Methylobacterium currus: one gene and its partner. The protein of the gene in region 1 interacts with the protein of each later gene in a pairwise test. Links are inferred from orthologs where the notes say so. Each region holds a gene or a part of one and is shown on either strand. Other genes may lie near its edges.

Region 1 (5,311 bases):
GCGAGGACGCCGCCATGGACATCATGGGACTGATGAAGCAGGCCCAGGCCATGCAGAAGAAGATGGCCGACCTTCAGTCCGAGCTCGACGCCGTCCAGGTCTCGGGCGCGTCCGGCGGCGGCTCCGTCACGGTGACGATGACCGCGAAGGGCAACGTGAAGGGCCTCACCCTGGATGCCTCGCTGCTGGTGCCGGACGAGAAGGAGATCCTGGAGGACCTGATCGTCGCGGCGCTCAATGACGCCAAGGCCAAGGCCGAGCGGGCCGCGGAGGAGCGGATGCAGGAGCTGACCAAGGGCCTGCCGCTACCCCCGGGCATGAAGTTGCCGTTCTAGCGTTTCCGTCGCTCAGGTCGGGACTTTCTCAACCCGGATTGTGCGCATCCTCCTCTCCCCGCCCGCGGGGAGAGGGGGATTCAGGCGCATCGTCACCACGAAAGTCGAGTCATCCATGCCCCAGGCCGTCGCGGGTCCGGAGATCGAGCGGCTGATCCAGCTCCTGGCCCGCATGCCCGGCCTCGGGCCGCGCTCGGCCCGCCGGGCCGCGCTCCAGCTCATCAAGAAGCGCGAGACGCTGCTGGCGCCGCTCGCCGACGCCATGCGGGTCGCCGCCGACCGGATCGTGGTCTGCCACGAATGCGGCAACGTCGACACGCAGGATCCCTGCACGATCTGCCGCGACCAGAGCCGAGACCCCTCGATGCTGGTGGTGGTCGAGGACGTCTCGGACCTCTGGGCGCTGGAGCGCTCGGGCGCCGTGACGGCGCGCTACCACGTGCTCGGCGGCGTGCTCTCGGCCCTCGACGGGGTGCGGCCGGAGAACCTGAACCTCAGCCGCCTGGTCGAGCGGGTGAGCGCGCCCGAGATGCGCGAGGTGATCCTGGCACTCAACGCCACGGTCGACGGCCAGACCACCGCCCATTACGTCACCGAGCTCCTGACCCACCTGCCGATCAAGGTGACGCGGCTCGCCCACGGCGTGCCGGTCGGCGGCGAGCTCGACTACCTCGACGAGGGCACGCTGTCGGCGGCGATCCGCCAGCGCACCGCGTTCTAGGGGCGCTGCGACATCGGGTTTGACCCGGCGGACACGAATCCTTATTTCCCGGACACTTGCGGGCGCCCTTCGGCGCCCGGTCTCCCGATTGCCTGGCATCCAATGAGCATCCGTCCCCTCGTCATCCTGCCGGACGCGCGCTTGCGCGAGATCTCGGCGCCGGTCGGCACGATCACCGGCGAGGTGCGGAAGCTCGCGGCCGACATGCTGGAGACGATGTACGACGCTCCCGGCGTCGGCCTCGCCGGCATCCAGATCGGCGAGCCAGTGCGCATCGTGACCATCGACACGTCCAAGGAGAAGGACGAGCGCAAGCCCCTCGTGCTCCTCGATCCGGAGATCGTCTGGACCTCGGACGAGACCCGGCCCTACGAGGAGGGCTGCCTGTCGATCCCCGATTACTACGCCGAGGTGATCCGCCCCGACCGGGTGCGGGTGCGGTTCCGCACCCTCGACGGCGAGACCGTGGAACAGGAGGCCGACGGGCTCCTGGCCACCTGCCTCCAGCACGAGATCGACCACCTCAACGGCGTGCTCTTCATCGACCATCTGTCCAAGCTCAAGCGCGACCGGGTGATGAAGAAGTTCGCCAAGGCGGCCAAGCGCGAAGCCGCGTAGCGACCATGCCCCTCAAGGTCGTGTTCATGGGCACCCCAGATTTTGCGGTGCCGACCCTCGCCGAGATCGTCGGCGGCGGCCACGAGGTGGTGGCGGTCTATACCCGCGCGCCGGCCCCGGCCGGCCGCGGCATGTCCTTACGCCCCTCGCCGGTCCAGGCCCTGGCGGAGAAGTTCGGGCTGCCCGTCCTGACGCCCAAGACCCTGCGCACCGAGGAAGCGGCCGAGACCTTTCGGGGTCACGGCGCCGACGTCGCCGTGGTGGTGGCCTACGGCATGATCCTGCCCCCGGCGATCCTCGACGCGCCGGCTCTCGGGTGCCTCAACCTGCACGCCTCGCTGCTGCCGCGCTGGCGCGGCGCGGCGCCGATCCAGCGCGCCGTGATGGCGGGCGACGAGGAGACCGGCGTCGCGGTGATGCGGATGGAGCCCGGGCTCGATACCGGCCCGCTCGGCATGGTCGAGCGGGTGGCGATCACCCCCGACATGACGGCCGGCGAATTGCACGACCGGCTGATGCCGCTCGGCGCCGACCTGATGGCGCGGGCGCTGGGCGCGCTCGAGCGCGGCAACCTGCAATTCCGGACGCAGAGCCCGGAGGGCGTCGTCTACGCCCACAAGATCACCAACGAGGAGGCGCGGCTCGACTGGTCGCAAGCCGCCAAGACCCTCCACGACCGGGTGCGCGGCCTGTCGCCCTTCCCGGGCGCCTATGTCACGGCCGATCTCGGCCGCGGGCCGGAGCGGGTGAAGGTGCTGCGGGCGCGCCTCGCCTCCGGGTCGGGAGAGCCCGGCACGCTGCTGGACGCCGCCGGCACGGTCGCGGCCGGCGAGGGCGCGTTGCGCCTCGTCACCGTGCAGCCCGCCGGCAAGGGCGCGATGGCGTTCGAGGATTTCGCCCGCGGCCGGCGGCTCGAGCCCGGCGCCCGCCTCGCCTGATGCCGCGCTACAAGCTCGTCGTCGAGTATGACGGCACCGCCTTCGCCGGCTGGCAGCGGCAGGCCGCCGACCGCTCGGTGCAGCAGGCGCTGGAGGAGGCGATCGCCCGCTTCGTCGGCGGCCCGGTGCGGGTCCATTGCGCCGGACGCACCGATGCCGGCGTGCACGCCACGCACCAGGTCGTCCATCTCGACCTCGACAAGCCGTGGCGCACCGACACGGTGCGCGACGCCGCCAACGCCCATCTGCGGCCCGAGCCGGTGGCGGTGATCTCGGCCGCCGAGGTCGGGCCGGATTTCGACGCCCGCCACTCGGCGATCAAGCGCCACTACCGCTACCGTATCCTCAACCGCCGCAGCCCGCCGGCGCTGACCCGCGGCTTCGTCTGGCACGTGCCCTGGGCGCTCGATGCCGGGCTGATGCACGAGGCGGCGCAGCTGATGCTCGGCCGGCACGATTTCTCCGCCTTCCGGGCGGCGGAGTGCCAGGCCAACAGCCCTGTGCGCACCCTCGACCGGCTCGACGTGAGACGGGAGGGCGAGGAGATCGTGGCGATCACCGCCGCGCGCTCGTTCCTGCATCACCAGGTCCGTGGCATGGTCGGCACCCTGATGCTCGCCGGCGGCGGCCGGCTCACCCCGCAGGGCGTGCGCGACGTGCTCGATTCCCGCGACCGCACCCGCTGCGGGCCGCTGGCCCCCTCCGGCGGGCTGACGCTGATCGGGGTGGATTATCCGGCCGAGTTCGGGTGACCTTGCGTCATTGCGGTGCTTGGGCGGATCCGGCGCTTCTGGCATCGTGAGAATCGCCGGAGTCGAGCCGCCGACCCTGACTGCCATCGCCTTCGAGACTTACGCCCTCGTCCGTCGGCCCAAGGCGTCCGGCTTCTCGGAGGATCAGGCCGAAGCGATCACGGGCGCACCGAGGGACGGGCGCGAATCGGAACTGGCGTCACTGGCGACCAAGGCCGACCTGCGGAAGACCGAAATTCGCCTGGAAGCGAAACCAACGGACCTTTCCCAGAAGGTCGCTGCGCTCTCCCACCGAACGGATCTCGGCTTGGCGGCGGGCCGAGCCGACTTGAAGCTCCTCGAACAGCGAATGATCGTGACGCTCGGCACGCTGGCCGCAGCGGGGATCGGGATCCTGATCGCCGCCATCCGCTACCTGCCGCCGGCAGGACATTGACCATCCGCGCGACGGACGATGCCGGCTGGCCTGCGTCGACGCAGCTCGGTGTCATCCCGGGGCTCGCCGCAGGCAAGAACCCGGGATGACGCTGAGGGTGGTCTTGTCGTCGCTCGTCCCGACAAGCTTTCGGTGACGTTCAGCGACCGGTCACACCAAGGCATGCGCCCCACCGGCCATGCCGGCGACGAGGCCGAAGCAGGCGAGCGTGACCAGCGCCGCGACGGGCGCCGGCAGGCCGAGGATCGCCCGGGCGGCGCGGGCGTGCAGCCACAGCAGCACCACCAGGAAGGCGGCGGCATCGAGCGCCGCGAGGCCCGGCGTGGCCAGATCGAGGAGGAGCAGGCTGCCCGGCAGCGCCAGGACGGCGAGGCCCGCCGCCAGGCACCAGTTGGTCACGACCACGAAGGGCACGTAGGCTCGCCTGCGGTCGAGGCGGCGCAGGATCGCGATCATCGCCAGGGGCACGGCGAGGAAGCCCGCCACCAGCCCGGTGACGACCGACACGGTGACATGGTCGAGTTGGAACGGCGCGGCGCCGGCCCCGCGCTCCAGGGCGAGCGCCACCGTGACCGCCGGCGCGGTGAGCCAGATCGCCCCGAAGGAGCGCCAGAAGCCGCGCTCGCTCACATCGAAATGGCGCAGGGCATCCGGCCGGCGGCCGATCAGGCCGGCCGTGCCGCGCAAGGAGCGGGTCACCTCGTCAGCGCTCACGAACATCGGCGGCCTCCAGGATCGAGGCTGCCAGATTCAACTTTCGTCTAATGCCGGTCAAGCCTGACGCGGCGACGCGGCAGCATCAGGAAAATAAGCCTCCAGCACCCGCCGGTAGATCGCCGTCAGCCGGTCGAGATCCGAGACCGCCACCCGCTCGTCGACCTGGTGCATCGTCTGCCCGACGAGGCCGAACTCGATGACCGGGCAAGCATCCTTGATGAAGCGGGCATCCGAGGTGCCGCCGGTGGTCGAGAGGGCGGGCCGGCGGCCGGTCTCGGCCTCGATGGCGTCGGCCACCTGCTCCACGAAGGCGTCGGGCACGGTCAGGAAGGCGACGGAGTTGGTCGGGCGGACGTCGAGCGTGTAGCGCACCGCGTTGCCGGCCGCCGCCTCCAGGCGCCGTTCCAGCTCGGCGGCCAGGGTCTCGGGCGTCCAGAGGTCGTTAAAGCGGACGTTGAACGTCGCCCGCGCCTCGGCCGGGATCACGTTGGTCGCCGGATTGCCGACATCCATCGTGGTGAATTCGAGGTTCGAGGCGTCGAAATGCGCCGTGCCGGCATCGAGCGGGCTCGCGAGCAGCCCCTGCGCGAGGCGCAGGAGGCCGGGGATCGGGTTCTCGGCCCGGTGCGGATAGGCGACGTGGCCCTGCACGCCGTGCACGGTCAGGGTCGCGGTGAGCGAGCCGCGCCGGCCGATCTTGATCATCTCGCCCAAGGCGTCGGGATTGGTCGGCTCGCCGAGCAGGCAGTGGCTGAAGCGCTCGCCCCGCGCCTGGGCCCAGTCGAGGAGCTTGA
Region 2 (7,726 bases), 940 kb from region 1 along the record:
GGTACAGGGCGATCGGGTTCGGGTTCTTCAGCACCATGTCGACGGTGTGGTCGTCCACCTTCACGAAGGTGGCGTCGGCCGGGACGTTGGTCTGGAAGTTCGAGCCCGGCGCGCGCACGCGCTCGGCGGAGAAGATCACGTCGTCGGCGGTGAACGGCGTGCCGTCGTGGAACTTGACGTTCTTGCGTAAGCGGAAGCGGTAGCGGGTCGGCTCCGGGGTCTCCCAGGACTCGGCGAGGCCGGGGACCAGCTTCAGGTCCTTGTCGCGGGTGACGAGCGACTCGTAGACCGCGCCGTGCGCGGCGATCGTGAACGTCTCTTTCAGGGTGTACGGGTCGAGGGACTTGAGGTCGCCCTGGAAAGCGAACCGGAAGGTGTTGGCGGCCGAGGCCGGCGCGGCGCTCAAGCCCGCCGCGAGGGCGGTGGCGGCGGCGAGGCAGGCCAGCAGCGGACGAAACTTCACAGGCGACATCGACAGGCACACTCCGCGGGGGAATCAAGCTCTTACTAGAGCCTTCCGGCGCCACAGGCGACGCCGGAATGATGAAAAATGATGCATCATCCCCGTCCTTCCCGCCAGACGACGGAAGGGTCGGGATCGATCATGCAACCCTAACAAGTCCCGGGCCAACCGGCCCCGGGCCATGCGCCCGGCGCCGGGCCCGCGACATTCGCGAGCCGTGCGAGGGAGTTGACCGCGCGACGGTCTGCCTGTTGCATCCTGCGCGTCCGTTCCCGCCCCGATATGAGCGTATTGTCACATGCCCGTCATCAACCGCGTCGCCGCCCTCGCCGACGAGATCACCGCCTGGCGCCGCGACTTCCACCAGCATCCCGAGCTGCTGTTCGCCCTCGACCGCACCTCCGGCCTGGTGGCCGAGCGGCTGCGGGCCTTCGGCTGCGACGAGGTGGTGACGGGTCTCGGCAAGACCGGCGTCGTCGGCGTCATCCGCGGCCGCGATACCGGCTCGGGCAAGGTGATCGGCCTGCGGGCCGACATGGACGCCCTGCCGATCGAGGAGACGAGCGGCGTGCCGCACCGCTCCACCGTGCCGGGCAAGATGCACGCCTGCGGCCATGACGGCCACACGGCGATGCTGCTGGGTGCGGCCAAGTACCTGGCCGAGACCCGCAACTTCGACGGCACGGCGATCGTCATCTTCCAGCCGGCGGAGGAGGGCGGCGGCGGTGCCGACGTGATGCTGAAGGACGGCCTGATGGAGCGCTTCGGCATCCAGGAGGTTTACGGCCTGCACAACAAGCCGGGCCTTCCCCTCGGCAGCTTCGCGATCCGCCCCGGCGCGATCATGGCGGCGGCCGACCGGATCACCATCACGGTCACCGGCAAGGGCGGCCACGCGGCGGCCCCCCACGATTGCATCGATCCGGTGCTGGTCGCCTCCCACATCGTCACCGCCCTGCAATCGATCGCCTCCCGCACCGTCGACCCGGTGCAGTCGGCGGTGATCTCGATCACGCAGGTCAAGGCCGGCGACGCCTTCAACGTCATCCCGGAATTCGCGATCCTCAACGGCACGGTGCGCACCCTGTCCGAGAGCGTCCGCGACCTGTGCGAGGCGCGCATCGCGCAGGTGGCCTCGAACGTCGCCGCCGCCTTCGGCGCCACCGCGACCGCCGATTACGGCCGTGGCTACCCGGTGACCGCCAACGATCCGGGACGGGCGAGCTTCATGGCCGATGTCGCCGCCGAGGTCTCGGGCGAGGGCGCGGTGGAGCGCGCGGTCCAGCCGATGATGGGCGCGGAGGATTTCTCCTACATGCTGAACGCCCGGCCCGGCGCCTACATCTTCCTCGGCACCGGCCCCGGCGCCGGCCTGCACCACCCGGCCTACGACTTCAACGACGAGGCGGCGCCCTACGGCGTATCGCTGTTCGCCCGGGTGATCGAGCGGGCGATGCCGGCGGCGTAGGATCGCGAGACCGTCAAGCGCGGCGTGACGAGACGCAAAGATGGTCCGCGCGCCTCGCTCCCGCGGTCTCCCGGAGCTCGCCGAAAGGCGAGAACCCGGGATCGCTAGCCGCTGATGATGCAGGACAGGGCTGACGGCGTTTCGACGTCTTCGAGAGCGTCAGCTTTCATGGATCCCGGGTTCGGCTGCGCGGGCCCGGGACGATATGGTGGGCGTTATACCGCCGCGCCTTCGAATGGGCGCCGGCGCTGATGCGCCGGACGCTTTCGCATCGACACGTCGATGCGAAAGCGCGATGGTATCAGTCCCATCGAGGGAAGGCTAACTCCACTCACACCTCGAACGTCACGCCCTGCGCCAGCGGCAGGGTCTTGCCGTAATTGATGGTGTTGGTGGCCCGGCGCATATAGGCCTTCCAGGAATCCGAGCCCGCCTCGCGCCCGCCGCCGGTCTCCTTCTCGCCGCCGAAGGCCCCGCCGATCTCGGCGCCCGAGGGCCCGATATTGACGTTGGCGATGCCGCAATCGGAGCCGGACGCCGACAGGAAGGTCTCGGCCTCGGACAGGTCCCGGGTGAAGATCGAGGAGGAGAGGCCGGCCGCCACCGCGTTCTGCTGCGCGATCGCCTCCTCCAGCTCGGTGTAGCGGGTCACGTAGAGGATCGGCGCGAAGGTCTCGCGGCGCATCGGGCCGGCCTGCTCGGGCATCTCGACGAGGGCCGGGCGGACATAGGCCGCCGCCTCGCCGCGGATGTCGCGCAGGCGCTCGCCGCCATGCACGGTGCCGCCGATCGCCCGCGCCTCGTCGAGGGCGCGGGCCATGCCGTCGGCCGCCGTGCCGTCGATCAGCGGGCCGATCAGGGTGGCGGGATCCCGCGGATCGCCGATCCGCACTGAGCCGTAGGCTGCCTTCAGCCGCGGCACGAGCGCGTCGTAGACGCTGTCATGCACGAACAGCCGCCGCAGGGTGGTGCAGCGCTGGCCGGCGGTGCCCATCGCCGCGAAGGCGATGGCGCGCAAGGCGAGGTCGAGATCGGCGGAAGGCGCCACGATCGCGGCGTTGTTGCCGCCGAGCTCCAGGATCGCCCGGGCGAAGCGGGCGGCGAGCTTCGGCGCCACCTGCCGGCCCATCGCGGTCGAGCCGGTGGCGGAGACGAGTGCGACGCGCTCGTCCTCGACCAGCCGCTCGCCGAGTTCCCGGCCGCCGATGAGGAGCCCGAGCAGGCCGTCCGGCGCGTCCGCACCGAAGCGCTTCACCGCCTTGGTGGCGAGCGCATGGACGGCGAGCGCGGTGAGCGGCGTCTTCTCGGAGGGCTTCCAGATGACGGAATCGCCGCAGACGAGGGCGAGCGCCGCGTTCCACGACCACACCGCCACGGGGAAATTGAACGCCGTGATGACGCCGCAAAGCCCAAGCGGATGCCACACCTCCATCATCCGATGGTCCGGCCGCTCGGTGGCGATGGTGAGCCCGTGCAATTGCCGCGACAGGCCGACGGCGAAATCGCAGATGTCGATCATCTCCTGGACCTCGCCGAGGCCTTCCGAGAGGATCTTGCCGGCCTCGAGCGTCACCAGCCGGCCGAGATCGTCCTTGTGCGCGCGCAGCTCCTCAGCCAGCAGCCGCACCAGCTCGCCCCGGCGCGGGCCCGGCACCCGGCGCCAGGCGAGGAAGGCCTGATGCGCCCTAGCCAGCGTCGCCTCGGCCTCGTCGGCCGTGGTCTGGCGCAGGCCCGTTACCACCCCGCCGTCGATCGGCGAGCGCGCCGGCAATCCGGTTTCTCCGCCACCCTCCGCAAAGGCCGAGGCCGAGGCCGGGACGCCGAGGCGCTCCAGCACCGCCAGGGTGTCGTCGCGGACGGACAGGATGGTGGGGGCCATGGACGTCAATCTCCGCTTTGACGAAAGACGGCCCGCCTCCGAGGGAGGCGGGCCGGACAGATCTCGCGATCTTAACGGATTCGATCCCGTTGCACAGCGCCGACGCTTACGCCGCCTTCTGCTTCGGCTGGATCAGCTTGCGGTTGACCAGGACCTCGGCGATCTGGACCGTGTTCAGCGCCGCGCCCTTGCGCAGGTTGTCCGACACGCACCAGAACGACAGGCCGTTCTCGACCGTGATGTCCTCGCGGATGCGCGAGATGTAGGTCGCGTCCTCGCCCGCCGCCTCGTGCGGGGTGATGTAGCCGCCGGGCTCGCGCTTGTCGTCGACCAGGATGCCGGGCGCCGAGCGCAGGATCTGAGTCGCCTCCTCGGCCGAGAGCGGGCGCTCGAACTCGACGTTCACCGCCTCCGAGTGGCCGATGAACACCGGCACGCGCACGCAGGTCGCCGTCAGCTTGATCTTGGGGTCGAGCATCTTCTTGGTCTCGGCCACCATCTTCCACTCTTCCTTGGTGGACCCGTCCTCCATGAAGACGTCGATGTGCGGGATGACGTTGAAGGCGATGCGCTTGGGGAACTTCTGGACCTTGACCTCGCCGGCGGTGAACACCGCGCGGGTCTGGTTGAACAGCTCGTCCATCGCGTCCTTGCCGGCGCCGGAGACCGACTGGTAGGTCGCGACGACGACGCGCTTGATGGTGGCGGCCTCGTGCAGGGGCTTCAGGGCCACGACGAGCTGCGCGGTCGAGCAGTTCGGGTTGGCGATGATGTTCTTCTTGGTGAAGCCCACGACGGCGTCGGCATTCACCTCCGGCACGATCAGCGGCACGTCGGAATCGTAGCGGAAGGCCGACGAGTTATCGATGACGACGCAGCCCTGCTGGCCGATGCGGGGCGACCACTCCTTCGAGGTCTCGCCGCCGGCCGACATCAGGCAGATGTCGGTGTCGGAGAAGTCGTACTGGTCGAGGGCCTGGACCTTCAGGGTCTTGTCGCCGAAGGACACCTCTTGCCCGAGGCTGCGGCGGGAGGCGAGCGCCACCACCGTATCGGCCGGGAAGGCGCGCTCGGCCAGGATGTCGAGCATCTCGCGGCCCACATTGCCGGTGGCTCCGACGACGGCAACCTTGTAACCCATCTCAATCGCTCCAGTTCGGACTAACTCCTCCCCGGACGATCTCAGGCGGGCTCGTGGAGCCCGGCCTCCGTCCGCCACGGACGGGGAGGGATCCGAGGACGACGCGAGGCTTCAGCCGGCGGCGGTGATCGCCGTCGTGGCTTTGCGTTTCGTCGTGGTCGACGCAGGCCGCATGGCGCGGTCAGTCCTCGGAAAAGGCGACACCCGAGATGGGGTGCGCGAGCGCGGGAAGCAACAGCCCGAACGGGTCTGTCTGTCAAGGGCCGGGGTCGGTCGCCGGCAACAGATTCTGCGTCCCGTCACTCGTTAGGGCTTTCTTCACCCTGACTCGGCCCGCCTGAGGACAAGCTGGGACGGATCAACGAAATCGCTAAAATGCGATGCGACTCTGGAAGCGCCATCCATGCGCGACCGGAGGAGCGACCCCGTGCGGCACAGGCCGGACTTCGACGCCGCCGCCCTGGCGCGGGCGGCTGACGCGCTCGCCCGGGAGATCGGCCCGGTCGAGCCGCTCCTGCCGCGGCCGCTGCCCCGCGCGGTCCCGCGCCGGTCCTGGCGCGGGCGCGCCGCCGGGCGGACGATCGCCGCCGCGGCGGTTATCGCGCTGCTCAGCGTGCTCGCGAGCGAGCGGCGCCTCGCCGACCCGCCGCTCGCCGACGAGGCCGCCTTCGTGCCGCGCTACGCCGCCCCCGCGGTGGCGGCTCCCCTGTGGAGCGAGGCCGCCGCCGACCGCTACCGCCTCGGCGACGCGACCGGCAGCGCCCGGATGCAACCGGGCCTGCGGGAAGACACGCTGACCGCCGGCGCCTTCGCGGTGCAGGAGGCGCCGTTCCTGCACCTCGTCGCCGTCGAGACGTCCGAGCCGGACGGGGAGGGGAGCCTGTTCGTCACCCTGGCCCGCCGGGCCGCGGAGGCCGGCGGCCTCGCGGTGGTGCGCACCGGGGAGCGCGGGCAGCTCGCGACGCGGTTCGGCGCGCTCGACACCGTCGACGCGACCCTCGTCGATGCGGAGAGCCGCCGCGCCTGCACGGCATTCCGCCTCAATGCCTCCTTGGCTGCCTTGCGGCTCGAAGGCTGGCTCTGTGCGCCGCTCGGACAATTGCCCGAGCCGCAGGCCGTGGCCTGCACGGTCGACCGCCTCAGCCCCCTGCCGGGGGCTCCGCTGTCCCCGGTCGTCGCCGCGATGCTGGCCCAGCCGCGGGCGGCAGCCTGTCCGCCGGAGGAGCCGGCGACCACCGCGGCCGTGCCGGCGCCCCGCAGGCCGGTTCGAAAGAATGCGGCGAGAGTGCGGCATTCGCGACCAGCTTCGCCGTGATGTGGAACCTCGGCCGCGCTCGCACGTCTCTTTCCACAACGGCGTCGTTTCTTAACGAGTGCGGCGCTACCCTGGCGACGTTCATCAAAGGTGCGTCATGCGCTTCCAGACTCTCGCCCTGACCGGGCTTCTCTCCCTCGCGGCCCTGGGCGCCGGCACCGCTGCCTCGCAGGCGCAGGACAGCTACGTCATCCGCAGCACCCGGGACGGCCAGGGCCTCGCGATCCGCGTGCGCCCGCGCAGCTGGCTCGATGCCGGCAACGTCGTGGAGGCCAATTCGGGCGCGGTGAGCAACCCGGCCACCAACCCGCACTTCATCACCGCGTCCTACCTGAACTCGCCGCCCTATATCGGCCAGCGCGAGCGCTGGGGCGGCGCCGGCGTCCTGCCCGACCCGATCACCAACGGCCCGTTCATCGGCGCCCGGCGCAGCGCGGTCACGGTGGATCTGTCGGCGATCGACTATCTCGACCCGACCTCGCCGCTGTCGCGGGCCCGCTACGGGTACTGAGCGAACCGCACCGGCCGGCTGTGCGACGGGCCCCGAGAGGGGCCCGTTTCCGTTTGAAGGCTCGTTCCGCGTCGGAGGACGGGGCGACACCCGTTCTCGGGTCACCGTCCGCTGACGCGACGATCGTCCGGGACGGGGGCAGACCCCCTACCGCTCCTCCGCCTTCACCCACTTGATCACCCGCGGCGGCTCATAGGCCCGGATGCGGGCCACGAGGTCCGCCGGCTCGGTGCCGACGATCAGCATGGCCCGATGCGGCTCGCGCACGAAGCCTTCGGCCACCACCGAATCGAGAAAGCCGAGCAACCCGTCGAAGAAGCCGCCGGCGTTGAACACCGCGAGCGGCTTCCTGTGGTAGCCGAGCTGGGCCCAGGTCCAGACCTCGAACATCTCCTCGAAGGTGCCGAGGCCCCCCGGCAGAGCCACGAACCCGTCGGCGAGGTCGGCCATCAGGGCCTTGCGCTCGTGCATCGAGGCGACGACGCGAAGCTCCGTCAGGCCGAGATGCGCGGTCTCCTTCTCGACGAGGGACTGGGGGATGATGCCGGTGACCCGGCCGCCGGCACTGAGCGCGCCATCCGCGACGGCCCCCATCAGCCCGACCTTGCCGCCGCCATAGACGAGCTCGATGCCGCTGTCGGCGAAGTGGCGCCCGAGCGCGGTCGCCGCCTCGCGGTAGAGCGGGCGGGCCCCGTCGCTGGAGCCGCAGAACACGCACAGGCGCATGGTTGGTCTCCCCGGCCTCAGGCCGTCCTGCTCAGTTCGCCCCGGCCTGCAGCTCGCGCAGGATGGCGTCGCCCATCTCGGCGGTGCCGACCGCGTTGGTACCCGGCGCGGCGATGTCGCGGGTGCGGGTGCCGGCGGCCAGCGTGCGGGTGATGGCGCTCTCGAGCTGGTCGGCCGCCTCGACGAGGCCGAAGGAGTAGCGCAGGGCCATCGCCAGCGAGCC

The links. Proteins that work in one complex are often made in the same cells at the same time.
Region 2: the proteins of def (region 1) and DA075_RS24690 interact in binary tests that used the Escherichia coli proteins (3 or more experiments, as listed by UniProt). The link is inferred for Methylobacterium currus from one-to-one orthologs.

What each region holds. Positions count from the first base shown.
Region 1 is NZ_CP028843.1:6,284,598-6,289,908, forward strand. Bases 144-2,916 are described here. They hold def (peptide deformylase), read left to right. Parts: upstream 144-1,158; coding sequence 1,159-1,674; downstream 1,675-2,916. Other genes in these bases: DA075_RS28855 (YbaB/EbfC family nucleoid-associated protein), read left to right, coding at 144-335; recR (recombination mediator RecR), read left to right, coding at 451-1,056; fmt (methionyl-tRNA formyltransferase), read left to right, coding at 1,680-2,612; truA (tRNA pseudouridine(38-40) synthase TruA), read left to right, coding at 2,612-2,916. Also shown: more of DA075_RS28855, read left to right, coding at 15-143; more of truA, read left to right, coding at 2,917-3,364; DA075_RS28880 (CCDC90 family protein), read left to right, coding at 3,384-3,800; DA075_RS28885 (hypothetical protein), read right to left, coding at 3,951-4,520; dapE (succinyl-diaminopimelate desuccinylase), read right to left, coding at 4,572-5,311. UniProt on the Escherichia coli protein: Removes the formyl group from the N-terminal Met of newly synthesized proteins. Requires at least a dipeptide for an efficient rate of reaction. N-terminal L-methionine is a prerequisite for activity but the enzyme has broad specificity at other positions.
Region 2 is NZ_CP028843.1:5,346,035-5,353,760, reverse strand. What follows is about bases 2,935-5,889. They hold DA075_RS24690 (aspartate-semialdehyde dehydrogenase), read right to left. Parts: upstream 4,952-5,889; coding sequence 3,917-4,951; downstream 2,935-3,916. Other genes in these bases: DA075_RS24685 (hypothetical protein), read left to right, coding at 5,379-5,889; amaB (L-piperidine-6-carboxylate dehydrogenase), read right to left, coding at 2,935-3,810. Also shown: DA075_RS24705 (ABC transporter substrate-binding protein), read right to left, coding at 1-472; DA075_RS24700 (M20 aminoacylase family protein), read left to right, coding at 762-1,931; more of amaB, read right to left, coding at 2,263-2,934; more of DA075_RS24685, read left to right, coding at 5,890-6,266; DA075_RS24680 (hypothetical protein), read left to right, coding at 6,364-6,777; DA075_RS24675 (LOG family protein), read right to left, coding at 6,925-7,503; leuB (3-isopropylmalate dehydrogenase), read right to left, coding at 7,535-7,726.